DNA from 4 places in the Pseudomonas sp. LBUM1674 genome. Region 2 is predicted to be linked to each of the others. Evidence: predicted binding sites of a transcription regulator. Region 2 holds the regulator's gene; each other region holds the start of a gene.
What was found. Region 2 encodes sigma-54, which starts transcription at its own class of promoters, with help from an activator protein. Its sites were predicted from a motif close to ANTGGCATNNANNTTGCTNT; they were not measured.
Positions count from the first base shown of each region.

Region 1: glnK (P-II family nitrogen regulator) is a predicted target of sigma-54. The motif match lies at 2,510-2,529, and genes of this name have one in related genera.
Region 3: flgB (flagellar basal body rod protein FlgB) is a predicted target of sigma-54. The motif match lies at 4,229-4,248, and genes of this name have one in related genera.
Region 4: ACA067_RS23000 (CmpA/NrtA family ABC transporter substrate-binding protein) is a predicted target of sigma-54. The motif match lies at 4,130-4,149, and genes of this name have one in related genera.

Region 1 covers NZ_CP166779.1:6,916,333-6,923,470, reverse strand. The annotation lists gene ACA067_RS31840 (hypothetical protein) at 157-327, opposite strand; gene ACA067_RS31835 (N-acetyltransferase) at 362-898, opposite strand; gene ACA067_RS31830 (BRO-N domain-containing protein) at 1,104-1,631, opposite strand; gene ACA067_RS31825 (accessory factor UbiK family protein) at 2,057-2,317, opposite strand; gene glnK (P-II family nitrogen regulator) at 2,732-3,070, shown strand; gene ACA067_RS31815 (ammonium transporter) at 3,104-4,441, shown strand; gene ACA067_RS31810 (secondary thiamine-phosphate synthase enzyme YjbQ) at 4,655-5,104, shown strand; gene sutA (dormancy-specific transcriptional regulator SutA) at 5,182-5,505, shown strand; gene ACA067_RS31800 (HAD family hydrolase) at 5,705-6,409, opposite strand; gene xerC (tyrosine recombinase XerC) at 6,406-7,138, opposite strand, start outside.
Region 2 covers NZ_CP166779.1:6,089,379-6,096,516, forward strand. The annotation lists gene lptB (LPS export ABC transporter ATP-binding protein) at 1-497, shown strand, start outside; gene ACA067_RS27970 (RNA polymerase factor sigma-54) at 684-2,177, shown strand; gene hpf (ribosome hibernation-promoting factor, HPF/YfiA family) at 2,252-2,560, shown strand; gene ptsN (PTS IIA-like nitrogen regulatory protein PtsN) at 2,573-3,037, shown strand; gene rapZ (RNase adapter RapZ) at 3,040-3,897, shown strand; gene ACA067_RS27990 (HPr family phosphocarrier protein) at 3,913-4,188, shown strand; partial or broken gene ACA067_RS27995 (ZIP family metal transporter) at 4,305-4,511, opposite strand; gene ACA067_RS28000 (class II fumarate hydratase) at 4,657-6,033, opposite strand; gene ACA067_RS28005 (FagA protein) at 6,014-6,421, opposite strand; gene pmbA (metalloprotease PmbA) at 6,665-7,138, opposite strand, start outside.
Region 3 covers NZ_CP166779.1:1,338,181-1,345,318, reverse strand. The annotation lists gene ACA067_RS06225 (ribonucleoside-diphosphate reductase subunit alpha) at 1-956, shown strand, start outside; gene flgE (flagellar hook protein FlgE) at 1,153-2,556, opposite strand; gene flgD (flagellar hook assembly protein FlgD) at 2,588-3,310, opposite strand; gene flgC (flagellar basal body rod protein FlgC) at 3,326-3,769, opposite strand; gene flgB (flagellar basal body rod protein FlgB) at 3,773-4,180, opposite strand; gene cheR (protein-glutamate O-methyltransferase CheR) at 4,527-5,354, opposite strand; gene ACA067_RS06195 (chemotaxis protein CheV) at 5,401-6,333, opposite strand; gene flgA (flagellar basal body P-ring formation chaperone FlgA) at 6,415-7,138, shown strand, end outside.
Region 4 covers NZ_CP166779.1:5,030,385-5,037,522, reverse strand. The annotation lists gene ACA067_RS23015 (bifunctional protein-serine/threonine kinase/phosphatase) at 1-711, opposite strand, end outside; gene ACA067_RS23010 (nitrate/nitrite transporter) at 719-1,930, opposite strand; gene ACA067_RS23005 (ANTAR domain-containing response regulator) at 2,209-2,784, opposite strand; gene ACA067_RS23000 (CmpA/NrtA family ABC transporter substrate-binding protein) at 2,800-4,011, opposite strand; gene ACA067_RS22995 (quinone-dependent dihydroorotate dehydrogenase) at 4,242-5,261, shown strand; gene rmf (ribosome modulation factor) at 5,581-5,796, opposite strand; gene rlmKL (bifunctional 23S rRNA (guanine(2069)-N(7))-methyltransferase RlmK/23S rRNA (guanine(2445)-N(2))-methyltransferase RlmL) at 6,326-7,138, shown strand, end outside.

The DNA of each region.
Region 1 (7,138 bases), 830 kb from region 2:
CCTTTTTTATTTCTGATTCGGTATTGCTCGTGGTACCTGTCCGACTAGCGTGCCATGCATACGCTTTTGGGGAAACGTCGGAAGATGTGCGGGTTTTAATGAGCTAATTCGGATGTAAAAAAAACCGCCACTCGGGCGGTTTCTTCGGGCGGGCTGTCAGACTCGTGCACCTGCAAGCAAGCCATCAGGTTCAAGTTCTTTGCCATACGTTGCTGCGACTTTAAAAAAGCGACGCTGACTGGCAGAAACGTTTCCGGCCAAGCGGAGCGCCTCGGCATGATACTCAGCGATCATTAATGACTTTGCTTTTTGCTTTTTGGGTTTCATAGACACCTCGCGTGCCTGGATGAGTGGATTGATCTTATTGGTCGTCTAGCGAAAAGACAAGGCGGTTGGTTTTGTCAAAAATGAATCCAAGTTTTTGATAATAGGAAATGGCACCCGGGTCGGGTTGTTGTACCTCGATCTCATCGCAGCCCAGCATCCGCGCATAAAGCTCCGTAGCCAGCAATGCAATTGGAGCGATCCAGCCTCGCAAAGCGGGGGTGTTTCTTGTATGTCCCTGCAAAAGCACAATTTTTATGCAGATAGTGCTTTCACGCGGAGTCGCATAGCACAAGCCACAGAGCTCTTCTTCATACCAGATAGCCAGATCCAGCCCCCTTGCATCCTTGCGCTTCCAGTCCGGGATGCATTCCCACGGGTACAGGATTATTTCTTCCCACAGATGACAGGAGTTGATCGCAGCCACGGTGATCGGATCGAGCCTGAGTGCTGAGACGTTGATGCCTGCGGCACGAATGTCAGGATCATCGGAAATGGCTTCGTAAGTGAGATTGCGAGCATCAGATTTGAATATCTGATTGCGGAGTTCTGTGCCTTTTCCTTTTCTTCTCATCGCTTTTGTACTGTTGAGATCGAGGCGAAGAAGGTAACGGACGCGGGCGTGGTCACGTATTCAGACGCAGGAGCTGGCTACTGTAGGACCGTACTTAGATGTATGAAGGACGTCAGACGCACGACAGGTGGAATTGGCTATGGTTGTGGAAAATGACTACGTCTGATGCGCAGCAGGCGTAGTCCATAAGCGGTGCAAATTGGTGTTAAAACGATTGCAGCATCCGCGAAGCTCGCTTCCACCAAGGCGTATTGTCTGTACGTTTTGACACATCCTGATCAGGTAGTACGTGTGGCACATCCTGCAGCCGAATCCACGGCTGGTTGTTCCAGTGCAGCAAACTCAGCGACATCTGCGGCCAATTCAGCCGGCTCAGAATCGGGCGTTCGGTTGAAGCCGGTTGCTGGGCGTCTCTGAGGGCTGGCACTACTTCGTGGGTCAGCCACTCGCGCAGGCCTCGGTATTCGGGGCAGTAGTGATAGACCAGCAGCGCGTAGACGCCGGATTCGCTGATCAGCAGGGTGTTTTCGATGCGGCCGTGGGTGATTATTTTTGCGGTTTGGCGTTGGTCGGGGTCGAGTTTTCGGACGGTGCGTTCGTCGAGGAAGAGGCGCAGCAGTCGGCCGAGGTCGCGGGCGCTGAACCAGGGTTGGTTTTGCAGGAGGAGGGCGTGGAGGTGGAGTTTGTGGCGGGTGAAGATGTGGGGGATTAGATAAGCGTCATCGCTATTCATTGATACAGCTCCTTTTGCTTGAAAGGGCTGCCAGCAATCGTCGCCAAAGGATTGGGTGGCAGCTGTACGCGGGTTGGCGAACCGGAGCAAAAGGAACCCGGCAGACCCGAAAGTCTCCCACGCACAACCGCCATGACTCGAGTCGATGGTCGTCGTACGCCTTAAGCTTCCGGGTCGCCAAACCCAGTGCTGAACATTCAGCATTGGGTGAGCTTAGGAACCGGGGCTTTGCGGCGCAATCGGACGGCGGTGGTGATGTTTGTAGGACGTTGCTGAGATGTTTGCGGGGCTGAAGATCAAAAGATCGTCCGAACGCGGCCCGAACCTTCGGCAGCTCCTACAGGGGTGGTCTAGCCAGTGTGGGGTGGCGGAAGACCGAGGTGCCCCTATTCGCGGGCAAGCCCGCTCCCACAGGGATTGCGGTGTTACTCGGTTGGCGGATTGAGCTTCGCTTCCAGCTCGGCCACTTTCGCTTCAAGACTCTCCAGCCGTGCCCGGGTTCGTGCCAGCACGACCATCTGGCTATCAAACTCTTCCCGGCTCACCAGATCCAGTTTGCTGAAGCCGCTCTGCAACAAAGCCTTGAACTGGCTTTCGATTTCGCTTTTCGGCAGTGGGTTGTCGCCGCTGAAGAGGCGGGAGGCGGTGCCGCTCAGGGCGTCGAGGAAGTCTTTGGGCGCGAGCATGGGAAAGGTCCTGGAAACAATGGCGAGCAGTGTATCACGCAGTGTCTATAGTCAATCCGGACTGCAGGGATGCACGCTTTTCGCGCATGCGGACGGACGGCATCGCACTGTTGTTGTGCGTAATCGTCGGGCCATTCTGGCGCAGGGTCAGTTGGTTGCGATCAAGCCATTGAATTCAGGGGATTTTGTGGAGATGGCAAGCTTTCTGCTTAGGCGGTAGTGACCCATGCACTGATGCAGTCGCTGTGACGAATGCAGTGCGCCAAGCGGAACGGGGAGTTTCGTCAGGAGCGGTTAGCTGGCGTCGGACGGGCGGGTAAGGCCGACGATGCGTTACAAAGCCAGGCACTGCGCTTAGACTTGAGTCGGGTTTGTTTTCCTGGGGCAAGTCCACCAATTCGGGAGAGAGTTTTCATGAAGCTAGTCACTGCCATCATCAAGCCGTTCAAGCTGGACGACGTACGCGAGTCGCTGTCCGAGATCGGCGTGCAGGGCATTACCGTTACTGAAGTCAAAGGCTTCGGTCGGCAGAAGGGTCACACCGAGCTGTATCGCGGCGCGGAATACGTGGTCGATTTTCTGCCCAAGGTGAAAATCGATGTCGCCATTGACGACAAGGATCTGGATCGGGTTATCGAGGCGATAACCAAGGCTGCCAACACCGGCAAGATCGGTGACGGCAAGATCTTCGTGGTCAATCTGGAACAGGCGATTCGCATCCGTACCGGCGAAACCGATACCGACGCAATCTAAGCCGCTACACCCCACGCCCCAGGAGAAAACAATATGACTCTGCGTAAATTCGCAGGGCTAGGAGCCCTGTTGTCCCTCGTAATGCCCAGCCTGGTCATGGCGGCAGACGAAGTGGCGGCCCCAGTCCTCAATTCGGGTGACACTGCCTGGATGCTGACCTCGACAGCCCTTGTGCTGTTCATGACTATTCCCGGCCTCGCGCTGTTCTACGGCGGCATGGTTCGGTCGAAAAACATTCTTTCCGTGATGATGCAGTGCTTCGCCATTACCGGTCTGATCAGCATCCTGTGGGTCATTTATGGCTACAGCATCGCGTTCGACACCACCGGCATGGAGCAGGGCGTCGTCAACTTCAACTCCTTCTTCGGCGGCATGGGCAAGGCTTTCCTCGCCGGTGTCACGCCATCGAGCCTGACCGGTCCCGCGGCGCTGTTTCCTGAGGCGGTGTTCATCACCTTCCAGATGACCTTCGCCATCATCACCCCGGCGCTGATCGTCGGTGCCTTTGCCGAGCGGATGAAGTTCTCCGCCATGCTGATCTTCATGGGCATCTGGTTCACCTTGGTGTATGCACCGATCGCGCACATGGTCTGGTCCGGTAACGGCGGCCTGATGTGGGACTGGGGCGTGCTCGACTTCGCTGGCGGCACCGTGGTGCACATCAATGCCGGTGTGGCCGGCCTGATCTGCTGCCTGGTACTGGGCAAGCGCAAAGGCTTCCCGACTACCCCGATGGCACCGCATAACCTCGGCTACACGCTGATGGGCGCTGCAATGCTGTGGGTCGGCTGGTTCGGTTTCAACGCCGGCTCCGCCGCAGCGGCCAACGGCACTGCCGGTATGGCGATGCTGGTCACCCAGATCGCCACCGCCGCTGCCGCACTGGGCTGGATGTTCGCCGAGTGGGTCACCCACGGCAAACCAAGCGCACTGGGTATCGCCTCGGGTGTGGTAGCGGGTCTGGTCGCCATCACGCCTGCCGCAGGCACCGTGGGCCCGATGGGCGCGCTGGTGATCGGTCTGGCAGCGGGCGTGGTGTGCTTCTTCTGCGCCACCACCCTGAAACGCAAACTTGGCTATGACGATTCCCTGGACGCCTTCGGCGTGCACGGTATCGGCGGTATCCTCGGCGCGATCCTGACCGGTGTATTCGCCGCTCCGGCCCTGGGTGGTTTCGGCACCGTCACCGATATCGGTGCGCAGGTCTGGATCCAGCTCAAGGGCGTGGGTTTCACCGTGATCTACACCGCGATCGTCACCTTCATCATCCTCAAGGTGCTGGACGCCGTCATGGGTCTGCGTATCACCGAAGAAGAAGAGGCCGTCGGCATCGACCTGGCACTTCACAACGAGCGCGGCTACAACTTGTAAGAACGCGCCTAAAAATTTGCCCGGCTTGCCGGGCATTTTTTTGTCTGGAGTTTGTCAGTGAAGGAGCAGCTGAAAGGTTTTTTCGTACAGGTTTCGTGGCGTTTACGCAGCGTGTTTTTGTGCGGCCAATGGCTTACATGATTGAAGGAATATTAGGGCCTTTGTTTTTTCCCAGAGCGCGCTAGAATGCGCCCCGAACGTGCGGAGAACTGTATGTGGCAACAGACTCTGATTACCTTGCGGGCGAGGCCCCGGGGCTTTCATCTGGTAACGGACGAGTTACTCGCCGGCCTGCCTGAAATCAAGGCATGTCGGGTCGGTCTGTTGCATTTGTGGCTACAGCATACCTCGGCGTCGTTGACCATCAACGAGAACGCCGATCCGGCGGTACGTCGCGACTTCGAACGATTTTTCAATCGTCTGATCCCACAAGGAACGGACGGCTATGAGCATAACGACGAAGGCCTGGACGACCTTCCGGCGCACTTCAAGGCCAGCGTGCTTGGCTGTCAGCTCAGTTTGCCGATTCAGGCAGGCCGATTGGCGCTGGGGACCTGGCAAGGCGTTTATCTGGGCGAGCACCGTGATCAGGGTGGTGCTCGTAAAGTCCTCGCCACCCTGCACGGTGAAGAGGCAAAGCCGTTGGTCCCCAATGGCGGTTGAATTTTTTCCGGCAACCGTCGACAGACGGCAAAGCTGGGCTATAACTAATCTGCTTTTCGCAAGTCATGAGGTAGAACATGAGCGACGATGATCTGGAAAACGACGACCTCGAAGTAGGCGACGACGACGAAACCGAAGAAGGCCTTGAAGCGGTGGCGGAAGACGTCGCTGAAGACGACGGCGGTGATACGCCCGTTCCGACTGCCAAAGGCAAGGCCAAGGCTGCGGTGTCGGTCGATGAACTGCCGAGCGTCGAAGCCAAGAACAAGGAGCGCGATGCCCTGGCCAAGGCCATGGAAGAGTTTCTTGCGCGCGGCGGCAAGGTGCAGGAAGTGGAGGCCAATGTGGTCGCCGATCCTCCCAAGAAGCCTGACAACAAGTACGGTAGCCGGCCTATCTGAGCCTCTGCCCGTGCTTGCTGAAAAAGCCCGCCGTCGCTGCGGGCTTTTTCATGGGAGCCGAGAAATCAGGAGCCTGGCGGGGATGCCTGTGGGAGCGAGCTTGCTCGCGATGGCGGTGTGTCAGTCAACATCAATTGTGAATGTTACGGCCTCATCGCGAGCAAGCTCGCTCCCACAGGGGGGGTGTGTAAATTCAGGATCAGTGTTGCGCATTCCAGCGGGCCAGCAACGCCGGCAAATCGCTCAGGCTGCGAATCTCCGCGTCCGGCAAACGATCCGCTTCCCAGGCTTTGCCCGCCGGGTTGAACCAGATCGCCCGCAACCCTGCCTGCTGGGCACCTGCAATGTCATCACCCGGATGATCACCGATGTGCACCGCGGTCTGCGCCGTTGCCCCGCCACGCTGCAACGCCTCATGAAACAGTCGCGCATCGGGCTTGGCGATGCCAATGTCTTCAGCGCACAGGGCAAACTTGAAGTAATCCGCCAGCCCTAATCGGCGCACATCGGCGTTGCCATTGGTGACCACGCCCAAGGCGTAGTGCTTGGCCAAGGTCTCGAGTGTCGGTTCGACTTCAGGGAACACTTCGATCTGGTGCCGCGCATGCAAAAACACTTCAAAGCTCTTGTCGGCCAGGTCCGAAGCCTGGCCGTGGTCGTAGCCGGCTTCTTCCAGCGCGTGGAACAGCACACGCCGACGCAGGGCGCTGATGCGGTGCTTGAGGCTCGGTTCGCTGCTCAGAATCCGTTCACGAATAGTCCACAAATGCTCCACCGGCAGGGCGCCCAGATTGGGGGCGTGCTCGATCAGCCATTCACGCAATACGGCTTCGGCGCTGACGATCACCGGGGCGGTGTCCCACAGGGTGTCGTCGAGGTCGAAGGTGATCAATTGGATGGTCATGAATCATCGCCTTTAATGCGTTTGGCCCGTGGATGGGCGCTGTCGTAGACCGTCGCCAGGTGCTGGAAGTCCAGGTGGGTGTAGATCTGGGTGGTCTTGATGTCCGAGTGGCCGAGCAATTCCTGCACGGCACGCAAGTCCTGCGACGATTCGAGCAGGTGGCTGGCGAAAGAGTGTCGCAGCATGTGCGGATGCAGGTTCTGGCCCAGCTCGCGCTCGCCAGCGGCCTTGACCCGTACCTGAATCGCCCGAGGGCCGAGGCGGCGACCTTGCTGGCTGACAAACACGGCGTCGTCCGCCGGATTGGTCATGGCTCGCAATGGCAGCCACTGTTCCAGTGCTTCGCGTGCTTTCCTGCCGACGGGCAATAGCCGCGTCTTGCTGCCCTTGCCGAGCACCTGGACCATCCCGTCGGCCAGATCCAGCTGGTCGAGATTGAGCCCGGTCAGCTCCGAAAGGCGCAAACCCGAGGAATAGAACAACTCCAGAATCGCCTGGTCACGACGCGCCAGAAAGTCATCTTCCACCGCGCCTTCAAGCAATTGCAGCGCGCGGTCGGTATCGAGCGTTTTCGGCAGGCGGCGTTCGCCCTTGGGCGGCGCCAGGCCGTTGGCCGGATCGTGGTCGCAAAGACCTTCGCGGTTCAGATAGTGATACAGCCCGCGTACGGCCGAGAGCAGCCGCGCCAGGCTGCGCGACGACTGGCCCTGGGAATGCAGGCGCGCGATC
Region 2 (7,138 bases):
AAGCCGGTATCGGCTATCTTCCGCAGGAAGCGTCGATCTTCCGCAAACTCTCGGTAGCCGATAACATCCTGGCGATCCTCGAGACCCGCAAGGAACTCGACAAGGCCGGTCGTCGCAAGGAACTGGAAAGCCTGCTGCAGGAATTCCACATCCACCACATCCGCGACAACCTCGGCATGAGCCTGTCCGGCGGTGAACGCCGCCGCGTGGAAATCGCCCGGGCACTGGCCACCAACCCGAAATTCATCCTCCTTGACGAACCTTTTGCCGGCGTGGACCCGATTTCGGTGGGCGACATCAAACAGATCATCCATCACCTCAAGGCCAAAGGCATTGGTGTGCTGATCACGGACCACAACGTCCGCGAAACCCTGGATATCTGCGAAACCGCCTACATTGTCAACGATGGCCAACTGATCGCCGAAGGCGACTCTGCCACCATCCTGGCCAATGAACTGGTCAAGGAAGTGTATCTGGGCCATGAGTTCCGCCTGTAAACGCTGAAGTGTGTCCTGCCTGTCGCTCCAGCGCTTGTCTCGATAAAAAATCAACACTTTTTTATTGTTACAGCGCTCTAGGCAAACGCTAAAGTTTCGGGCATATAATTTGCTTATGTTTGGCGCTCCGGCGCCCTGTAGTGGATGGCGCATGTGCGCCGGCGAATAAGGTGCTAAGCCCCTGCCATGAAACCATCGCTAGTCTTGAGAATGGGCCAGCAGCTGACGATGACACCGCAGCTGCAACAGGCCATCCGCCTGCTCCAATTGTCGACCCTGGACCTGCAACAGGAAATCCAGGAGGCCCTGGAGTCCAATCCGATGCTCGAACGCCAGGAAGAAGGCGACGACTTCGATAACGCCGACCCCTTGGCCGACAAAGCCGAACAGCTACCCAACGCCGACGTATCGGAACCCTCCTACCAGGAAACCGCCCCGACGGTGGATAACCTTGAGGAAGGTGACTGGAACGAGCGCATTCCCAACGAACTGCCCGTCGATACCGCGTGGGAGGACGTTTACCAGACCAGCGCCAGCAGCCTGCCGAGCAACGATGACGACGAGTGGGACTTCACCACCCGTACATCGGCCGGTGAAAGCCTGCAAAGCCATCTGCTCTGGCAACTGAACCTGGCACCGATGTCCGACACCGATCGCCTGATTGCCGTGACCCTGATCGACTGCATCAACAATCAGGGTTACCTGGACGAAACCCTCGAGGAAATTCTCGAAGCCTTCGATCCGGAACTGGACATCGAACTCGACGAAATAGAAGCCGTCCTGCATCGCATCCAGCAATTCGAACCCGCCGGCATCGGCGCCCGCAACCTGGGCGAATGCCTGTTGCTGCAATTGCGCCAGTTGCCCGCCAAGACCCCTTGGCTGGCCGAGGCCAAGCGCCTGGTCAGCGATTACATCGACCTGCTGGGCAGCCGCGACTACAGCCAGCTGATGCGCCGCATGAAGCTCAAGGAAGATGAGCTGCGCCAGGTGATCGAACTGGTGCAAAGCCTCAACCCGCGGCCTGGCTCGCAGATCGAGTCCAGTGAAGCCGAATACGTCGTCCCCGATGTCATCGTGCGCAAGGACAACGAGCGCTGGCTGGTGGAGCTGAATCAGGAATCGGTGCCTCGGCTGCGGGTCAACGCCCAGTACGCCGGCTTCGTGCGCCGCGCCGACACCAGTGCCGACAACACCTTCATGCGCAATCAGTTGCAAGAGGCCCGCTGGTTCATCAAGAGCCTGCAGAGCCGCAACGAAACCCTGATGAAGGTGGCCACCCAGATCGTCGAGCATCAGCGCGGCTTCCTGGAGTACGGCGACGAAGCCATGAAACCGCTGGTGCTGCATGACATCGCCGAAGCGGTCGGCATGCACGAGTCGACGATTTCCCGGGTGACCACGCAGAAATTCATGCACACCCCTCGGGGCATCTATGAACTCAAGTACTTTTTCTCCAGTCACGTCAGCACCTCCGAAGGCGGTGAATGCTCGTCCACGGCGATCCGCGCGATCATCAAAAAACTGGTTGCAGCGGAAAATCAGAAAAAGCCGTTGAGTGACAGCAAGATCGCTGGTTTACTGGAGGCACAAGGCATTCAGGTGGCTCGCCGCACCGTCGCCAAGTACCGCGAATCCCTCGGGATCGCGCCTTCGAGCGAACGCAAGCGGTTGATGTAGAGCCACGCCACAGCGTTCCAGTGGCAGGCATTTCTGCCTGCCGCTTTATGCACTGGCAACGAAGGAGAAGCTGTATGCAAGTCAACATCAGTGGACACCAACTGGAAGTGACCGAACCTCTTCGCACCTACATCGGCGAAAAACTCGACCGATTGGAGAGGCATTTCGACAAGATCACCAACGTGCAGGTCACGATGACGGTCGAAAAGCTGAAGCAGAAAATCGAAGCCACGCTGCATATTCCCGGCAGTGAAGTGGTCGCCAACGCCGAGCATGACGACATGTACGCGGCGATCGACTCACTCACCGACAAGCTGGATCGCCAACTTAAAAAGCATAAGGAAAAGACCCAGAGCCTCCTCCAGGGCGCGACCGGTCGTTAACACTCCCAACCCATGATCCGACTTGAAAACATCCTGACCCCCGGCCGTTCCCTCGTGAACGTGCCGGGCGGCAGTAAAAAGAAAGCCCTCGAACAAATTGCCAACCTCATCCATCGCGAAGTGCCGGATCTGGAGATGCAAGCTGTCTTCGAGGCGTTGATTGCCCGTGAAAAACTCGGCTCGACCGGTTTTGGCAACGGCATCGCCATTCCCCACTGTCGCCTGAAGGGCTGCACCTCACCCATCAGCGCCTTGATGCACCTCGACGCACCCATTGATTTCGACGCCATCGATGGCGCCCCGGTTGACTTGCTGTTCGTTCTGCTGGTCCCGGAAGCGGCTACCGATGCGCACCTGGAGCTGCTGCGCCAGATCGCCAGCATGCTCGATCGCAAGGAGGTGCGGCAAAAACTGCGCAGCGCCCCGAGCAATGAAGCTTTGTATCAGGTTGTCCTGGACGAGCAAAACGGTCAGTAATCATGCGCTTGATCATCGTCAGTGGCCGCTCCGGCTCAGGTAAAAGTACCGCGCTCGATGTTCTCGAGGACAACGGCTACTACTGTATCGACAACCTGCCTGCCGGGCTCCTGCCGGAACTGGCCGAGCGCGCACTGATTCACACCGAACTGGCCCAGCCGCTAGTTGCCGTGTCGATCGACGCGCGCAACTTGCCGAGCCACCTGTCGCGTTTCCCCGAGCTGCTGGAAGAAGTCCGCAGCCGGCATATCCAGTGCGATGTCCTGTATCTGGACGCCGACGAAGAAACCTTGCTCAAACGTTTTTCGGAGACCCGCCGGCGTCACCCGCTGAGCAACGCCAACCGTTCACTGGCGGAAGCGATCAGCGATGAAAGCATCCTGCTCGGGCCGATTGCCGACCTCGCCGATCTCAAGGTCAACACCACCAACCTGAACCTGTATCAGTTGCGCGATACCATCAAGCTGCGCCTGCTGAATCAACCGGAACCTGGTACGGCGTTCCTGGTGGAATCCTTCGGCTTCAAGCGTGGCATGCCGGTGGACGCCGACCTGGTGTTCGACGTGCGTTGCCTGCCGAACCCCTACTGGAAACCGGAGTTGCGCGAACAGTCCGGACTCGATAAACCGGTCGCCGACTACCTGGCGGCACAGCCGGACGTCGAAGAAATGTTCCAGGACATTTCTACATACCTGCTCAAGTGGCTGCCGCGCTTTGCGGCCAGCAATCGCGCTTATGTCACCATCGCCATTGGCTGCACCGGCGGGCATCACCGCTCCGTCTACCTGACCGAACGTCTGGGTCAGGCCCTGCAAAAAACCCTGAAGAACGTCCAGGTCCGCCACCGCGACCTCAGCTAAAGGATTCACATCGCGATGCCTGCTCTGGAAATCGAAATCATCAACAAGCTGGGCCTGCATGCCCGCGCTTCTGCAAAATTTGTCGGAGTGGCCGGTCAGTTCAAGGATTGCTCGATCAGGGTAGGACGCACGCCGGAGTCCACGGTCGATGGCAAAAGCATCATGGCCATGATGATGCTGGCTGCCGGCAAGGGCACCCGGATTCATTTGAGTACCGAAGGCGAGCAGGAGCAGGAAGCGCTGGATGCGCTGGTAGCGTTGATCAATAACTACTTTGACGAAGGCGAGTGACAGTCAAAAGATCGCAGCCTCGTTGCACTCGACAGCTCCTACAGGAGGTCTAAGGCCTTCGCCGATCCTTGTAGGAGCTGTCGAGTGCAACGAGGCTGCGATCTCTTGATCTTATTTCAAGCCAAAGCAGTATCCATCACCATCATCAAACAAAACCCAACCAACAACCCAAGACTGGCCAACTTGTCGTGACCATGGCGTCGCGATTCGGGTATCACTTCATGGGTCACCACCAACAGCATCGCCCCCGCCGCCAACGCCAACCCCAAAGGCAGCAGCATCTCGGCCAGGCTGACCAACCAGGCGCATAACAGCGCGAAGACGCTCGAACAACACCTGGGCCAGGGCCAATGCCTGCAAATAAGCCTCGCGGGCATCGACCAGCTCGCCCAGCATGAAACAGCGATTTGCTCTTTCGATCGTGCGTTTCCAGTGCTCCATGATGAGCCTCCAAAGCGCTGGCGGTGATTACACGCCGCCTGCGGTGAGTTTTTCCGGGTCAAGCAACACCTCAAGCTGGCTGCGTGTGAGGTTGGTGTGTTCCAGGGCGACATCGATCACCGGACGACCTTGCAGATAGGCCTTCTTGGCGATTTCAGCGGCTTTTTGGTAACCAATGATCGGGTTGAGTGCAGTGACCAGAATAGGGTTGCGCGACAGCGCTTCCTTGATCCGGGCCTCGTTGACCTTGAAACTGGCGATGGCTTTGTCACCCAGCAGACGGCTGGAGTTGGCCAGCAACTCGATGCTGCTCAACAGGTTCTGGGCGATGATCGGCAACATCACGTTCAGTTCGAAATTACCCGACTGACCGGCAATGGTGATGACCGTGTCGTTGCCGATGACTTGTGCGGCAACCATGGCGGTGGCTTCCGGGATCACCGGATTGACCTTGCCCGGCATGATCGAAGAACCCGGCTGCAAGGCTTCGAGCTCGATTTCACCGAGACCGGCGAGTGGACCGGAGTTCATCCAGCGCAGGTCGTTGGCGATTTTCATCAGAGAGACCGCGGTGGCTTTAAGCTGCCCGGACACTGCAACGGCGGTGTCCTGGGAGCCGATCAGCGCAAACAGGTCCTTGCCCGGCGTGAACTGCACCTGGGTCAGCTGGGTCAGTTGTTGACTGAAACGCGCCGCAAACTCGGGATGGGCATTGACTCCGGTGCCCACCGCCGTGCCGCCCTGAGCCAGGGCTTGCAGACTCGGCAGCAGATCCTGCAGATGGCCGATGTTGGCCTTGAGTTGCTGCGCCCAACCGTGGAGTACCTGGCTCATGCGCACCGGCATGGCGTCCATCAGGTGCGTGCGCCCGGTTTTGACGTGGTGATGAACCTCCTCGGCCTTGCGCTCGATCACCTGCACCAGATGCAGCAACGCCGGCAGCAATTGCTCATGCAACGCCAGCGCGGCGCTGACATGGATGGTGGTCGGGATGATGTCGTTGCTGCTCTGGCCGCAATTGACGTGATCGTTGGGGTTCACCGGCTCGCCGAGCAGACGGCTGGCCAGGGTCGCGATCACTTCGTTGGCGTTCATGTTGGAACTGGTGCCGGAGCCGGTCTGGAAGATATCCACCGGGAAGTGCTGCATGAAGTCACCCTCGAGCAAGCCTTGGGCCGCATCGACAATGGCTTTGCCCTGGGATTCGCTGATTTGCCCGAGCTCGACGTTGGCCCGGGCGGCAGCCGCCTTGGCCAGGATCAACGCGCGGATGAATTGCACGGGCATCGATTTACCGCTGATCGGGAAGTTATCCACCGCACGCTGGGTCTGTGCGCCGTAGAGCGCGTCTACCGGGACCTGGAGTTCGCCCATGCTGTCGCGCTCAATACGTGTCTTGGTCATCTGAAAATCCTTGCACCAGTTCTATGAGAGGAATCGAGGGTTGCAACTCGCAGGTCGCCAGTTGCCAGGTGTAGCTTTGCCAGCGCTTGAGGCGGCATTTGCACAGAGAGAGGCGTTCCAGTTCGCGTAGCGGACGCCAGGCCTGATCCAGGCAATAGGTCCGCCAGTGCCACGGCAGCGCGACGTCGGCGGCAGTATCGAGCAATAAACGGAAGGAAGTTTCGGCGATGGTCCAGGGTGAGGTTGCCGTGCAACACGCCAGGTATCGGCCTTCGGCCAGGTAATGGTCAATCAGGCGTGGTTCGTCGGGGTCCATCGCGCAACGGATCTGGCGACTCATCCAGCGCCAGCTTTCGAGGTAAGGCTGCTCGTGCAAGGCAGAACTCATGATCCGGGCTCATTCGGTAATGAGATTTATTATTAAATGATAATGATAACCAAAACAACCCCGGCAGTGTACTCAGTCCATTGTGGGAGCGGGCTTGCCCGCGATGAGTCCGGTACATCCAACATATTTGTCGCCTGATACACCGCCATCGCGGGCAAGCCCGCTCCCACAGGGTTCGCGTGAACCCAATAAAAAAAGGCGCGCCACCTGATGGGTGGCGCGCCTTTTTTGTAACGGTCGGGCTTAGCTACCGGCCACCATCATCTTCTCGATCAACACCGACCCGGTGCGAATGTTGCTGCGCAGTTCCAGATCATTACCCACCGCAACGATCTGCTTGAACATGTCGCGCATGTTGCCGGCGATGGTCACTTCCTGGACTGCGAACTGGATCTCGCCGTTTTCGACCCAGTAACCGGCTGCACCACGGGAGTAATCGCCGGTGACCATGTTCAAGCCCTGGCCCATCAGCTCGGTGACCAGCAGGCCACGGCCCATGCGCCGCAGCAAGGCCGCCTGATCCTCGTCGCCATGGGTGACGAACAGGTTATGCACGCCGCCGGCGTTGGCGGTGCTCGGCATACCGAGCTTGCGACCGGAATAGGTGCCAAGGATGTAGGACACCAGCTCGCCTTTTTCGACGAACGGCTTGGCATAGGTCGCCAGGCCATCACCATCGAACGCCGCGCTGCCCAGCGCGCGCATCAAGTGCGGACG
Region 3 (7,138 bases), 2.3 Mb from region 2:
CGCAAGCGAAGAACTCCAACTTCAAGCACCGTCCGGTCGGTCTGGGCATCATGGGCTTCCAGGACGCTTTGTACCTGCAGCACATTCCTTACGGTTCCGATGCTGCCGTCGAGTTCGCCGACAAGTCGATGGAAGCGGTCAGCTACTACGCGATCCAGGCGTCCTGCGACTTGGCCGACGAGCGCGGCGCCTACGAGACGTTCCAGGGTTCGCTGTGGTCCAAAGGCATCCTGCCGCTGGATTCGCAACAAATCCTGATCGAACAACGTGGCCAGCAGTACATCGATGTCGACCTGAATGAATCCCTGGACTGGGCGCCAGTTCGTGCCCGCGTTCAGAAAGGCATTCGCAACTCCAACATCATGGCCATCGCACCGACCGCGACCATCGCCAACATCACTGGCGTCTCGCAGTCGATCGAACCGACCTACCAGAACCTGTATGTGAAATCGAACCTGTCGGGCGAATTCACCGTGATCAACCCGTACCTGGTTCGCGACCTGAAGGCTCGCGGTCTGTGGGACTCGGTCATGATCAACGACCTGAAGTACTACGACGGTTCGGTGCAGCAGATCGAGCGCATCCCGCAAGAACTCAAAGCGCTCTACGCGACTGCCTTCGAAGTGGACACCAAGTGGATCGTTGACGCGGCCAGCCGTCGTCAGAAGTGGATCGACCAGGCTCAGTCGCTGAACCTGTACATCGCTGGCGCATCGGGCAAGAAGCTGGACGTGACCTACCGCATGGCCTGGTACCGTGGCCTGAAAACCACCTACTACCTCCGTGCCCTGGCCGCAACCAGCACCGAGAAGTCGACCATCAACACCGGCAAGCTGAACGCTGTTTCCAGCGGCGGCAACCACGGTGAAGATTCGGTCCTGGCAGCGCCTGCCGGCCCTGCTCCAGTGCCAAAGGCTTGCGCCATCGACGAGCCGGATTGCGAAGCTTGTCAATAAGCTGAGCCGGTAGACGCCGAAAGGCATTTACCTGAAACCCCCGATGAGCCTCTGGCTTCTCGGGGGTTTTCTTTTGCCTCAAGGAAACGGTATCCGGGCCGCCCCCATCGTCAAAAATTGTTCCTGACAAAAATCCCGGTGATAAAAAAAGCCCCTCTTGCGAGGGGCTCCTTGTAAAGCAATCAGCCCACCAACATCACGCCATCTGAATGATGGTCTGCATGATGGTGCTCTGGGTGGAGATGGTCTTGGCATTCGCCTGGTAGTTGCTCTGACCCTTGATCAAGTCGACCAGTTCGTTGGTCAGGTTGACGTTGGACTCTTCCAGGGCGTTGGATTCGATCATCCCCAGGGTACCGCTTTGCGGCGAATCAAAGCCGGGAATGCCCGACGCATAGGATTCTTTCCAGCTGGAGCCACCAATAGGCTGCAAACCTTGTTCGTTGGTGAAGCTGGCGAGCGAGATCTGACCGATAGCCTTGGTTTGGTAGTTGCTGAAGTTGGCCAGCAACACCCCGCTACCGTCGATGGTCAGGCTGGTGATCTGGCCGGTGGCGTAACCGTCCTGCGCAGGAATCGAACGCGCGGTATCGGCGTTGAACTGGGTGGTGTTGCCCATGGAGATGGTCAAGCCCTCCGGGTTGGCCGCGGCGCCGTTGGCCTTCCAGACGCCGGCGGTCACAGTGCCCGGAGTCCAGTTCATGATCTTCAGATCGCTGCTGATGGTCGGCGCGGGAGTCGGGACAGTTGGCGGAATGGTGACCGGTGCCGGAGTGCTCACCTGAGTCAGCTTGCCGCTCGAATCGAACGTCATGGTCGAAGGGATCGCAGGGGTGGCGGGGGTACCAGGGATGACTGGAGTAGTAGGGGTAGCAGGGGTTTCAGGAATAGCAACGGCAGCAGGGTCGGTGCCATCCGGGTTGCGGCCATCGATCAGGGTGTAGGTGTCCCAGGTATTAGGGCCCGTCTTGACCATGTATTGATCCATGACGTGCTGGTTACCCTGGCTGTCGAAAACCGGGGTGCTGAACTGCTTGGTGAAGGTGGCCTGCTTGGACGGATCGAACTTGTTGGCGGCAATCGACTGATCGATCACGTCCGCCGTGGAGTTCAGGTTGATCGTCGACGAAACGGTGCTGGTGGACTTCGGTGCCAGGTTGGACGTGTCGATGCGCAGGTCGGTCAACACACCGCTCTGAATCTTGCCATTGGCATCCACACCGTAGCCCTGCAGACGCGAAGAGCCGTCGGTGTTGGTGACGTAACCTTCCTTGTCGACCTTGAACGTACCGGCACGGGTGTAGGACAGCGAACCGCTGTTATTCAGTACGAAGAAGCCGGAGCCGTTGATGCCCATGTCCAGCACGTTACCGGTGTTGTTGATGTCGCCCTGGGTGAACTGCTGGGCAACGTTAGCCAGGCGCACCCCGCTACCAACGGCCTTGCTACCGGTGCCCAGCTTGCTTGCCGAGTAAACGTCCTGGAATTCGGCACGGGACGATTTGAAACCGGTGGTCGCGACGTTGGCGATGTTGTTGCCGGTCACGTCCAGTTGTTTGTTGGCTGCATAGAGACCGCTAAGGCCGATATTGAAAGACATACTCCACTCCTTTATGCCGTGTTAGTCGGCTCTACATACCAATGGTTTGTACTTTGGACAGGGCAATGCTGCCCAGCCCGGCCAGGTTGAGCATCAACTCACCGCCGGTCTGGCTGATGGTCACGCTGTTGACGGTCGCCGGCAGATAGGTGATCAGCGCCACGGCTTGATCATCGATGGTGGTCGCAGCGGCGAAGGTGTAAGTACCCGACTCAACCGTTTTGCCTGCATCGTCCTTGCCGTCCCAGATGAAGCTGGCATTGCCGGCCGACTGACTGCCCAGGTCGATGGTGCGAACGGCCTTGCCGTCCTTGTCGGTGATTTTCAAGGTGGCACCGGCCACTGAATCCGGGATCACCACCGTGCCGGTCATACTCTTCGACGTGTCGACCACGGCTTTGTCGCCCGGCGCGATGACCGAACGCCCCACCAGTGACGAAGCCTGCAATGCCTGAGACGAGTTGTAGTTGCCGGCAATGCCCGTCACCGTGTCGTTAAGCGTGGTAATCCCCTCCAGGCTGCTGAACTGCGCCAATTGGGCGACGAACTCGCCGTTGTCCTGCGGCTCCAGGGGGTTCTGGTTTTTCAGCTGGGTGACCAGCAACTGCAGGAATGCATCCTTGCCCAGGGCTTTTTTGCCGGTGGCGCTGTCCGTTGCCGACGCCAGGCCGTCGGTACTGGTATTGGTCTTGATCGAGGAGTTGGCCAGGATGTCGTTGAGGTTCAAGCCACTGGTGGTATCAATCACACTCATCTGAGTCGTCCCTTATCACTGACCCAGGGTCAGGACCTTCTGCATCATGGTCTTGGCGGTGTTCATCATTTCGGCGTTGGTCTGGAACGAACGGCTCGCGGAAATCATGTCGGCCATTTCTTCCACCACATTGACGTTGGGGTAATAGACGTAGCCCTTGGCGTCAGCCGCTGGATGGTTCGGCTCGTACCGTGCGTCCAGATCGCTCTGGTCTTCGACCACGCCCAGCACTTGCACACCCTGGCCGGCGGCGTCCTGGTTCTGGAACAGCGAATCGCTGCCGCCACTCTGGGCGCCCTGGAACATGGTGGCGAACACCGGGTGACGCGCGCGGTACGTCTGGTCGATGCTCGACGAGACGGTCTCGGCGTTGGCGATGTTACTGGCGACGGTGTTCAAGCGAGTGGTCTGGGCACTCATGCCGCTACCGGCAATGTTGAAAACGCTGGCGAGGGACATGAATCATTCTCCACGAAGGGCTGAGATCAACCCTTTGAATTTGCTGTTGAGCAGGGTGAAGCTGGCCTGGAAGTTGACCGAGTTTTCAGCGTAGGCCGATTGCTCAAGCTGAGCGTCCACGGTGTTCTGGTCGATCGACGCTTGCATCGGCGTGCGATACAGCAGCGACTCATCGCCATTACCCAGGCCTTCGGCTTCGATATGGCGGTTGTTGGTCATATTCAAGGCGAAATGACCGCCCTTGGTCTTCTCGCTCTGCTCGGCGAGCACTGCCGAGAAATCCAGGTCCCGAGCCTTGTAGTTCGGGGTGTCGGCGTTGGCGATGTTGTTGGCCAGGACTTCGGCGCGCTTGGCGCGAAAGCCCAGGGCTTGTTCGTGGATACCGAGCGCTTTATCGAAGCTGATGCTCATGTCGGGAAACCTTCGGGTGACCTGATTTTTCGTAGGATGACTTTTGCAAAAGCAAGCGTCGTGCCAACCCAAAAAAGCCCGTAAACCGGGGCTTTGCGGGCAGGGGCAAGCCGGCGATGCCAGAAAAGCGGCAACCGGGTTCCGCTGTCTGCCGCTTTTCTGCCGCTTTCCTGGATTGCACACCTCCCCCTGTAGGAGCTGCCGCAGGCTGCGATCTTTTGACCTTGATCTTAAAAAACAAGATCAAAAGATCGCAGCCTGCGGCAGCTCCTACGTGATGCAAAAGCGCCAGGCATAAAAAAAGGGAGTCCTTAAGGACTCCCGTTTTTATGCCTGGCGCTTTGCATCACTTCGCCTGGTAAATAATCCCCGGACTGCACTGAACCATCTGGTAATGATCCGGCAAACCGTTCAGCGCCTCGGAAGCGCCGAGGAACAGATAACCGCCGCGCTTTAACGTGCCATGAATACGCAACAGGATGTCTTTCTTCACCTCGGCGGAGAAGTAGATCAGCACGTTGCGGCAGAACACGATGTCGAACTTGCCGAGCGCCGCGTAGCTGTCCAGCAGGTTGAACGAGCGGAACTCCACCCGGCTCTTGATCGGTGCCTTGATGGCCCAGCGCCCCGGCCCCTTGGGGTCGAAATAACGCTGCAGGCGCTCGGGTGACAGGCCGCGGCCGATGGCCAGGCTGTCGTACTCGCCGCTCTTGCAGTTGGCCAGCATGGTGCCGGACAGGTCGGTGGCAACGATCTGCACCCCCATCTTCAACTGGCCCATGTTGACCCGCTCGAACTCATCGATCGACATCGACAGCGAATACGGCTCCTGGCCCGACGAGCACGCCGCCGACCAGATCCGCAGACGCTGGCCAGGGGCGGCCTTGATCGCTTCGGGCAACGCCTTGTTCTTCAACACTTCAAACGGATAGGTGTCACGAAACCACAGGGTTTCATTGGTGGTCATGGCATCCACCACCCTCTCGCGCAAACCGCTGCGCGGCTGGGTCTGGATGCGCTGGACCAGCTCACCCAGGGACTTGATGCCCTGCTGTTCCATCAGTTTGTTGAGACGGCTCGCGACCAGGTACTGCTTGTTTTCACCGAGCAAAATGCCACAGGCTTTTTCCAGGAAGACCCGGAACTGTTCGAAATCCAAATTACCCGTAGACAAAGATACCGCCTCTTAAATCGTGTTGACTGCCAGGGGCAGAAGGCCCCTAGCTGATGTCTGCTGCTTTGATCCGGTCGACTACCCGGGATGCCAGGTCATCGGGGCGGAATTTTGCAAGGAAGTCATCGGCACCGACTTTCTTGACCATCGCCTCGTTGAATACACCCGACAACGAAGTATGCAGGATGATATGCAGCTTTTGCATGCGCGGGTCGTTGCGGATCTCGGCCGTCAGGGTGTACCCGTCCATTTCCGGCATCTCGATGTCGGAAATCATCATCAGGAACTCTTCATCCGGCTTCTTGCCCTCCTCGACCAACTTGCGCAGGTAATCCAGCGCTTGCCGGCCGTCGTTCAACGCCACCACTTCGACACCGACCGTTTGCAGGCAACGCGAGACCTGCTTGCGCGCCACCGACGAGTCGTCGACCGTCAACACGCGCAAGGACAACGCCTTGTGCCGGGTGTCGACATCCACCACGCCGACGGAAATCGCTTCCGGTGTCGGCGCCACTTCCGCCAGCACCTTCTCGACGTCGATGATTTCGACCAGCTGATTGTCGACCCGGGTCACCGCCGTCAGGTAATGATCGCGTCCCGTGCCCTTGGGCGGCGGATGGATCTCCTCCCAGTTCATGTTGACAATGCGTTCCACCGAGCGCACCAGGAAACCCTGGGTCTTGGTGTTGTACTCCGTGATGATCACGAAGGGATTGCTTTGATCACGCAACCGACCGGAACCGGTCGCCATCGCCAGATCGAGAATCGGAATAGTCGCCCCACGAATACTCGCCACACCGCACACCACAGGATTGGACTTGGGCATCAGGGTCAGCTTGGGGCATTGCAGCACCTCCCGAACCTTGAATACGTTGATCCCATACAGCTGCTGGCCGTCGAGACGGAACAACAACAGCTCAAGGCGATTCTGCCCAACCAGTTGCGTGCGCTGGTTTACCGAATCCATTACACCAGCCATGCCCAGACTCCTACACCAACGCCAAGTGTGTTGCGACGCACCTTCATCACTAAACGGCACGGCGCTTGCTTTTTAACCCTTATGAACCCAGACCCGACATTTTTCCGACGCCTGACCTCCAACTGCCGCCAATGGTGCCGCGTGCTGGCGGCCGTGTGCCTGTTCAACGCCGGCAGCCCTGCCATTGCTGACACGGTTACCTTGCCTGACATGCTTATCGGCGTCACTCAGGGCTTTCTTGAATTCACCGTGGAAGACTATCTGGCGAGCAGCCAAACGGAAGGCCGTTACGAGATCCAGGTCAATCCGCTTGACCCGCGACTGCGCATGCCAATGTGCGACAAGGAATTGACAGCCACCCTGGAGAGCCCGGCCAAGCCGCTGGGTCGGGTCACGGTCAAGGTTCGCTGCGAGGGCGCCTCCCCCTGGACAGTCTTCGTGCCCGCTCAAGTACGCCTGTTTCGCGACATCGTGACCACCACCCGCCCCCTGCGCCGCGCGGGTATTGTCGAGCCCGAGGACGTGACCTTGCGTGAGCGTGACATCAGTCTGATCAACCAGGGTTACCTGACCTCGCTCGACCAGGCGATCGGGCAGAAACTGACCCGCCCCATGGTCGCTGACCAGGTCATTACCCTGGTGCATCTGGAACAGGCTGAAGTCATCAGCAAGGGCGACCAGGTGGTGATTATTGCCCGCAGTGGTACGCTCACCGTGCGCATGCCGGGTGAAGCACTGTCCAACGGCGGTATGCGTGAACAGATTCGAGTGAAAAACCTCAACTCCCAACGGGTCATCAAGGCGC
Region 4 (7,138 bases), 1.1 Mb from region 2:
GCCGATGCTGGTTTCACCCAAGGCATCAACCCGCACCAGCAAGGCGCTGGCATTGTCCTGGCTGCCAGCCAGATGCGCGGCGTTGACCAGGGTCTGCGCGGCGCTGTCCAGATCGGGTTGATCGCGCAGGATCGCCGCAATAGCGGTATCGCCCAGCACGGCCCAGATTCCATCACTGAGCAGCACAAAGCTCTCGTTGACGCGCAATTCGCCGTCGAGAAAATCCAGCACCAGGTGCTGATCCAGCCCCAGCGCCCGTTTGAGCACATGCTGCATGCCCGGTTGGTCCCAGACATGATCCTCGCTGACCCGTTGCAAAGCGTTGGCGTGCCAGCGATAAACCCGACAATCGCCGACATGGGCCAGGGTGAAGCGCCTGCCACGCATGACCAAGGCGCTGACCGTGGTGAGCAAGGGCTGCCCACCACCGTTGGCCTGCAACCAGCGATTTTGTGCCAGCAACAGGCGATCCAGTGCCTGGGCGACACCCCAGGTTTCCGGGGTGGCGTAGTAGTCCAGCGCCAGGGCCTGCAAGGTCGAGCGGGCGGCCAGGCCACCATCGGCGCACTGGCTGACGCCGTCGGCGATGGCGAACAGATAACCCTTGCTCGCCGCCAGCGCCGGGGTCGGAGTGACCAGGCGCAGGGCGTCCTGGTTCTCCTCGCGAGGGCCGATGGCGCTCGCTTCGGCAAAACTCAATTGCAGGCTCATTCAGCCCTCACACCCGTGCAGCGGTGACGGCAGCCGAACCCCAGGTGGTTCTCCAGCGACGTTTCACCCCGTGCAGGCCGAACCAGGCAAGGACTCCGAGGCTGGCGAACAACCACAGCGCCAGCTGATAGCTGCCGGTGCTTTGCTTGATCGCGCCCATCCCAGCCGCCAGCGCGAAGCCACCGATACCACCGGCCATGCCGATCAAACCGGTCATCACGCCGATCTCACGACGGAAGCGCTGCGGAACCAACTGGAATACCGCGCCGTTGCCCGCCCCCAGACCAAGCATGGTGCAGACGAAAAGCGCCAAGGCTGCGTAGGAACTCGGCAGATTGAAACCCACCGCCGCAATGCAGGTCGCGGCCACGGTGTACATCACCAGCAGTGTGCGAATCCCGCCGAAACGGTCGGCCAGGGCGCCGCCCAACGGACGCATCAGGCTGCCACCGAACACACAGGCTGCGGTGTAATAACCGGCGGTTACCGGGCTCAGGCCGTATTGGTCGTTGAAGTAGCCGGGCAGGGCGCTGGCCAGGCCGATGAAGCCGCCGAAAGTTACGCTGTAGAAGAACATGAACCACCAGCTGTCGCGGTCGCCCAAGGCCTTGAAGTAGTCGGAAACGGATTTGGCTTTCGGCCGTTCAGGGGCGTTCTTGGCCAGCCAGGCAAAGGTGATGATAGTCAGGATCAACGGGATCAGGGCGAAGCCGAACACGTTGCTCCAGCCAAACGAAGCGGCCAGGACCGGGGCGATCAGGGCTGCGAGCACAGTGCCAGAGTTACCAGCGCCAGCGATGCCCATGGCTTTGCCTTGATGCTGCGGCGGGTACCACTGCGAGGCCAGCGGCAGCGCAACGGCGAAGGACGCGCCGGCCATGCCGAGGAACAGCCCCAACAGCAGCGCTTGCTCATAACTGTGAATCCCGTGTTTCCAGGCGACGAACAGGGCGCAGATGACGATCACCTGGCCGATCAGCCCGGCGGTCTTGGGCGACAGGCGGTCAGCCAGCAGGCCCATCACAAAACGCAGGACAGCCCCGGCCAGGATAGGCGTGGCGACCACCAGCCCGCGTTGTTGGGTGGTCAGTTGCAGGTCGGTGGCGATCTGCACTGCCAACGGGCCGAGCAGGTACCAGACCATGAAGCTCAGGTCGAAATAGAGGAAGGCCGCGAACAGGGTCGGGGTATGGCCGGATTTCCAGAAGCTTGAATTCATCGCGCACCTCAGCTGTTAGTCGTCTCGAGAAGGAGTCATGAGCTTGCAAGTGGGGCGCCGCATTCGGCCGCACCACCGGCCCCGGGTTGTGGGGCCAAAACAAAAAAACGCCGCCACCCGATTCGCCAGGAGCGAATGGGGTGAGCGACGTCTTTGTCGTAGGTGGGGCAACCGCCGTTGGTTACCTGTAGTGATTACCTAGCGAGATCTGTGCCACTTTCACGCAGATCGTTCCCACGCTCTGCGTGGGAACGATCATTGACAGGCGCCATAGGACTTCAGCCAAGCAACTCGCTCATGGCAATGATCTGCTCCGCCACCTGAATCAGTTTCTGCTGGCGACTCATGGCCTGGCGGCGCATCAGGGTGTAGGCCTGTTCCTCGTTGCAATCCTTCATCTTCATCAGCAGCCCCTTGGCCAGCTCAATACGCTTGCGCTCGGCCAGTTGCTGGTCCCGGGCCTGCAGTTGCGCACGCAGGGCCTGGTCACTTTCAAAGCGCGCCATGGCCACGTCGAGAATCGGCTGCAAGCGTTGTGCGTGAATGCCTTCGACGATGTAGGCACTGACCCCGGACTTGATCGCCTGGCGCATCACGTCAGGGTCATGCTCGTCGGTAAACATCACGATCGGCCGCGGTTGGTCGCGGCTCACCAGCACCACTTGCTCCATGACATCGCGGCTCGGTGACTCGGTATCGATCAGGATCACGTCCGGACGCACCGTTTCGACGCGCGCAGGCAGGTCGATGGTCAGGCCGGATTCGTCTATTACCTCGAACCCGGCTTCCGTCAGGGCCGCTTTCAGGCGACCGACTTTCTTCGCGGTGTCGTTGATCAGCAGGATTCGCAACATATTTGCAGTCTCCTGTCAGCGACTGGCGAAAAGCGGTGAGGTGTCGCTCATGGCATGCAGCTTGAAACTGCGGGCATAGCCGGCAGGGTCCGAGCCGTCCCAGACCTTGCCGTCGATCAACTGGCTGCTGCGCATCGGCTCACTCCCGGCGGCGACACCGACTGCGGTGGCGGCCTCTCGGTACAAGTCTAGTTGCTGCACCTGACGCGCCACTGCGAGGTAGTCCGGATCGTCGCGCAACAAACCCCAGCGGCGGAACTGGGTCATGAACCACATGCCATCGGACAAGTAAGGCAAGTTGACCTCGCCAGCGCCGTGCAAGCGCAGTGCGTGCGGGTCTTGCCAGCGATTGCCGAGGCCATCGGCATAGTCGCCGAGCAAACGCGGTTCGATGCAGTCGAGTGGCGCGTCCAGGTATTGCGATGCGCCGAGCAATTGGGCGGTGCTGCGGCGATTCTCGGTGCTGGCTTCGATGAAGCGGCTGGCCTCCAGAATCGCCATCACCAGCGCCCGTGCGGTGTTGGGGTATTGCTCGACGAAGGTGCGGGTGCAGCCGAGGACTTTTTCCGGGTGATCGGGCCAGATTGTCTGGGTCGTCGCCAGGGTAAAACCGAGATTCTGTTTCACCGCACTGGCGGACCAGGGTTCGCCGACGCAAAAACCGTCGATGCGCCCCGCTTGCAGGTGCGCGACCATTTGCGGCGGCGGCACCACTACGCTGTCGACGTCGTGCAACGGATGGATGCCCTGGCTGGCCAGCCAGTAATACAGCCACATGGCGTGGGTGCCGGTTGGAAACGTCTGGGCAAAGGTGAGTTTTGGGCGACTTTGGTGCACATGCCGCTCCAGTGCTTCAGGACTGGTCACGCCCAGGGCCTGCAAGCCATGGGACAGGTTGATGCTCTGGCCGTTCTGGTTCAGGCCCATCAACACGGCCATGTCGGTCGCAGCCACTCCGCCTATCCCTAAGTGAACCGCATACATCAAGCCGTACAGGCTGTGAGCGGCGTCGAGTTCACCGCTGACCAGTTTGTCCCGCAGATTGGCCCACGACGACTGGCGTTTGAGGTTCAGGGTCAGGCCATAGGGCTGGGCGAAACCCTGGGTGGCCGCGACCACCACCGAAGCGCAGTCGCTCAGGGCCATGAAGCCGAGGTTGATTTCGGTCTTTTCCGGGGCATCGCTGCCGTGGACCCAGGCCAGGGGGGAGGCTGGATTTTCAATCATGGGTAAACACCTTCCATAAAAAAGCGCCGTACCGGCTGCTTGCCAGAGCAAGGCCAGGTGACGACGCCTTTGTCTTTCGACCCATCCCGCCGTTGGCATGGGTGCTGATGCCAGTGACGGTGCAAGGCATATGCCATCGCCGGCTGTTTTTGCTGCGTGCCTCGCCTGCACCCCCGATGCCCGGCTATAATCGCCGCCTCATTTCGCCGCCAATCGAGTCAAAGCCGCCCATGTACAACCTGGCCCGTCAGCTGTTGTTCCAACTTTCCCCGGAAACCTCCCACGATCTGTCCCTGGACCTGATCGGCGCGGGCGGGCGTTTGGGCCTCAACGGCTTGCTGTGCAAGGCGCCGGCGAAAATGCCGGTGACCGTCATGGGCCTGGACTTCCCGAATCCGGTGGGTCTGGCAGCCGGCCTGGACAAGAATGGCGCGGCCATCGACGGTTTTGCCCAACTGGGTTTCGGCTTTGTCGAAATCGGCACCATTACCCCGCGTCCGCAACCGGGCAACCCGAAGCCACGGATTTTCCGTCTGCCGGAAGCCGAGGCGATCATCAACCGCATGGGTTTCAACAACCTCGGCGTCGATCATTTGTTGGCTCGCGTGGCAGCGGCCAAGTACAAAGGCGTGCTGGGGATCAATATCGGCAAGAACTTCGATACGCCGGTCGAGCGTGCGGTCGACGACTATCTGATCTGCCTGGACAAGGTCTACGCCCACGCCAGCTACGTGACGGTCAACGTCAGCTCGCCGAACACACCGGGCTTGCGCAGCCTGCAGTTCGGCGACTCGCTCAAGCAACTGCTGGCCGACCTGGCCACCCGTCGCGCGGAACTGGCGCTGCGCCACGGCAAACATGTGCCGCTGGCAATCAAGATCGCTCCGGACATGACCGATGAAGAAACCGCGCAGGTCGCGCAAGCGTTGATCGAAACGGGGATGGATGCGGTCATTGCCACCAACACCACCCTGAGCCGTGTCGGCGTCGAAGGCATGGAATACGGTGACGAGGCGGGCGGTCTTTCCGGCGCTCCGGTTCGCGAGAAGAGCACCCATACGGTGAAAGTGCTGGCGGCGGAACTGGCCGGTCGTTTGCCGATCATTGCCGTGGGCGGTATCACCGAAGGCAAACACGCGGCCGAGAAAATTGCGGCGGGGGCGAGCCTGGTGCAGCTGTATTCCGGCTTCATCTATAAGGGCCCTGCGCTGATTCGTGAGTCCGTCGACGCCATCGCCGCCCTGAGATAACCGATTGCTGAGCGCACCCATCAAATCGCGGCGTGCACGGTTAATGTAGGAGCTGCCGCAGGCTGCGATCTGTTGATCTTGCTTCTGTGCTCTTTGCGCGAGCAAAAACAAAGATCAAAAGATCGCAGCCTGCGGCGGCTCCTACACGGGATCGCGTTTAATCATGCCGGAGTAAAACGGGAATGGGCTCTGGCCAGAGAACAGGCATAAAAAAGGGCTCCTCGAGGGAGCCCTTGGGCCGGAGCCCGCCGCCCGGATGGGGCGTGCGTGGTAAGTTGTTACGTAATCAGATTGTCGTGTCGGAGTGTTGTGCCCTGTATTAGCCGACGGCGTGAAGTTCGTTGAGTCTGTGGATTCCCGCAGTGCCGGTCATACCGTCCCAGTTGTCGCCGCGTCCTTCTCGCCAGCCGTTAATCCAGGCTTGGCGTACCGACGGTAGAGTAAATGGGCAAAGCTCACGGGATTTGCCACCAACGCCATATTGATATCCGCGCAAAAATGCTCTTTCCAACGGATCACGCTTAAGTCTTCTCATAGGGTGTTGCCCTCACTTGTTGACTGTATTTATCGCGTCGACCTCAATTGAGGTCTGGCAGAAAAACTTCTGCCGTTGGGGCTCGCTGCCGGCGTCGCGAGCCAAGGTGTTGACGCCGTTGCGACGTCAACCTGTATTGAGTTCTAACCAATGCGTCACATCGAGGGAATGATCGTTTTGTCATAAGGACGTAACAATAAAGATGGTAAGGCGATAAGTAACACGATATTTGTCCGGCGTTAATTGGTCAAACCCCGGTATGATCGGCCCTGCGCTAGATGATGGGGTTAATCCTTTGCTGAGAATAGCTCGCGTTACGCCGGGCATTATTCGACGAAGGGTCGATTTATGACATTTTGTTGCACCAACTATTTTATCTACCCGTGCATCTAAGCTCTTTTGACCCGAGCAGCAGGGGTGGAACGGCACACCTTCGTGCCACGCGGGCGCTCTTTTAGAAAAGCGCCTGATTGAAAACCGGGCCGGCAATGCGTTGCCGGTCCACTCAGCTAAAGGTTCTGGAATTCCCATGTCCGATCGTTTCGAACTCTTCCTCACTTGCCCCAAAGGCCTTGAAGGCCTGCTTATCGAGGAAGCCGTCGGGCTTGGCCTTGAAGAAGCGCGTGAGCACACCTCTGCCGTGCGCGGCATGGCAACCATGGAAACCGCCTATCGCCTGTGCCTGTGGTCGCGTCTGGCGAACCGGGTGCTGCTGGTGCTCAAGCGTTTCCCGATGAAGGATGCCGAAGACCTCTACCACGGTGTGCTCGATATCGAGTGGCAAGACCACATGCTCAATGACGGCACCCTGGCCGTCGAGTTCAGCGGTCACGGCTCGGGGATCGACAACACCCACTTCGGCGCCCTGAAGGTCAAGGACGCCATCGTCGACAAACTGCGTACCCCGCAGGGCGACCGCCCTTCCATCGACAAGCTCAACCCGGACCTGCGCATTCACCTGCGCCTGGATCGTGGCGAAGCGATTCTCTCCCTCGACCTCTCCGGCCACAGCCTGCACCAGCGCGGCTATCGCTTGCAGCAGGGTGCGGCGCCGCTGAAGGAAAACCTCGCGGCGGCGATTCTGATCCGTTCCGGCTGGCCACGGATTGCTGCCGAAGGCGGCGCCCTGGCTGACCCGATGTGCGGTGTCGGTACGTTCCTGGTGGAAGCGGCGATGATCGCTGCCGACATGGCACCTAACCTGCGTCGCGAACAGTGGGGCTTCACGGCCTGGCTGGGTCACGTGCCAGCGCTGTGGAAAAAACTTCACGAAGAAGCCACTGAACGTTGCGCGGCCGGCCTGGCCAGGCCACCCCTGTGGATTCGTGGCTACGAAGCCGAC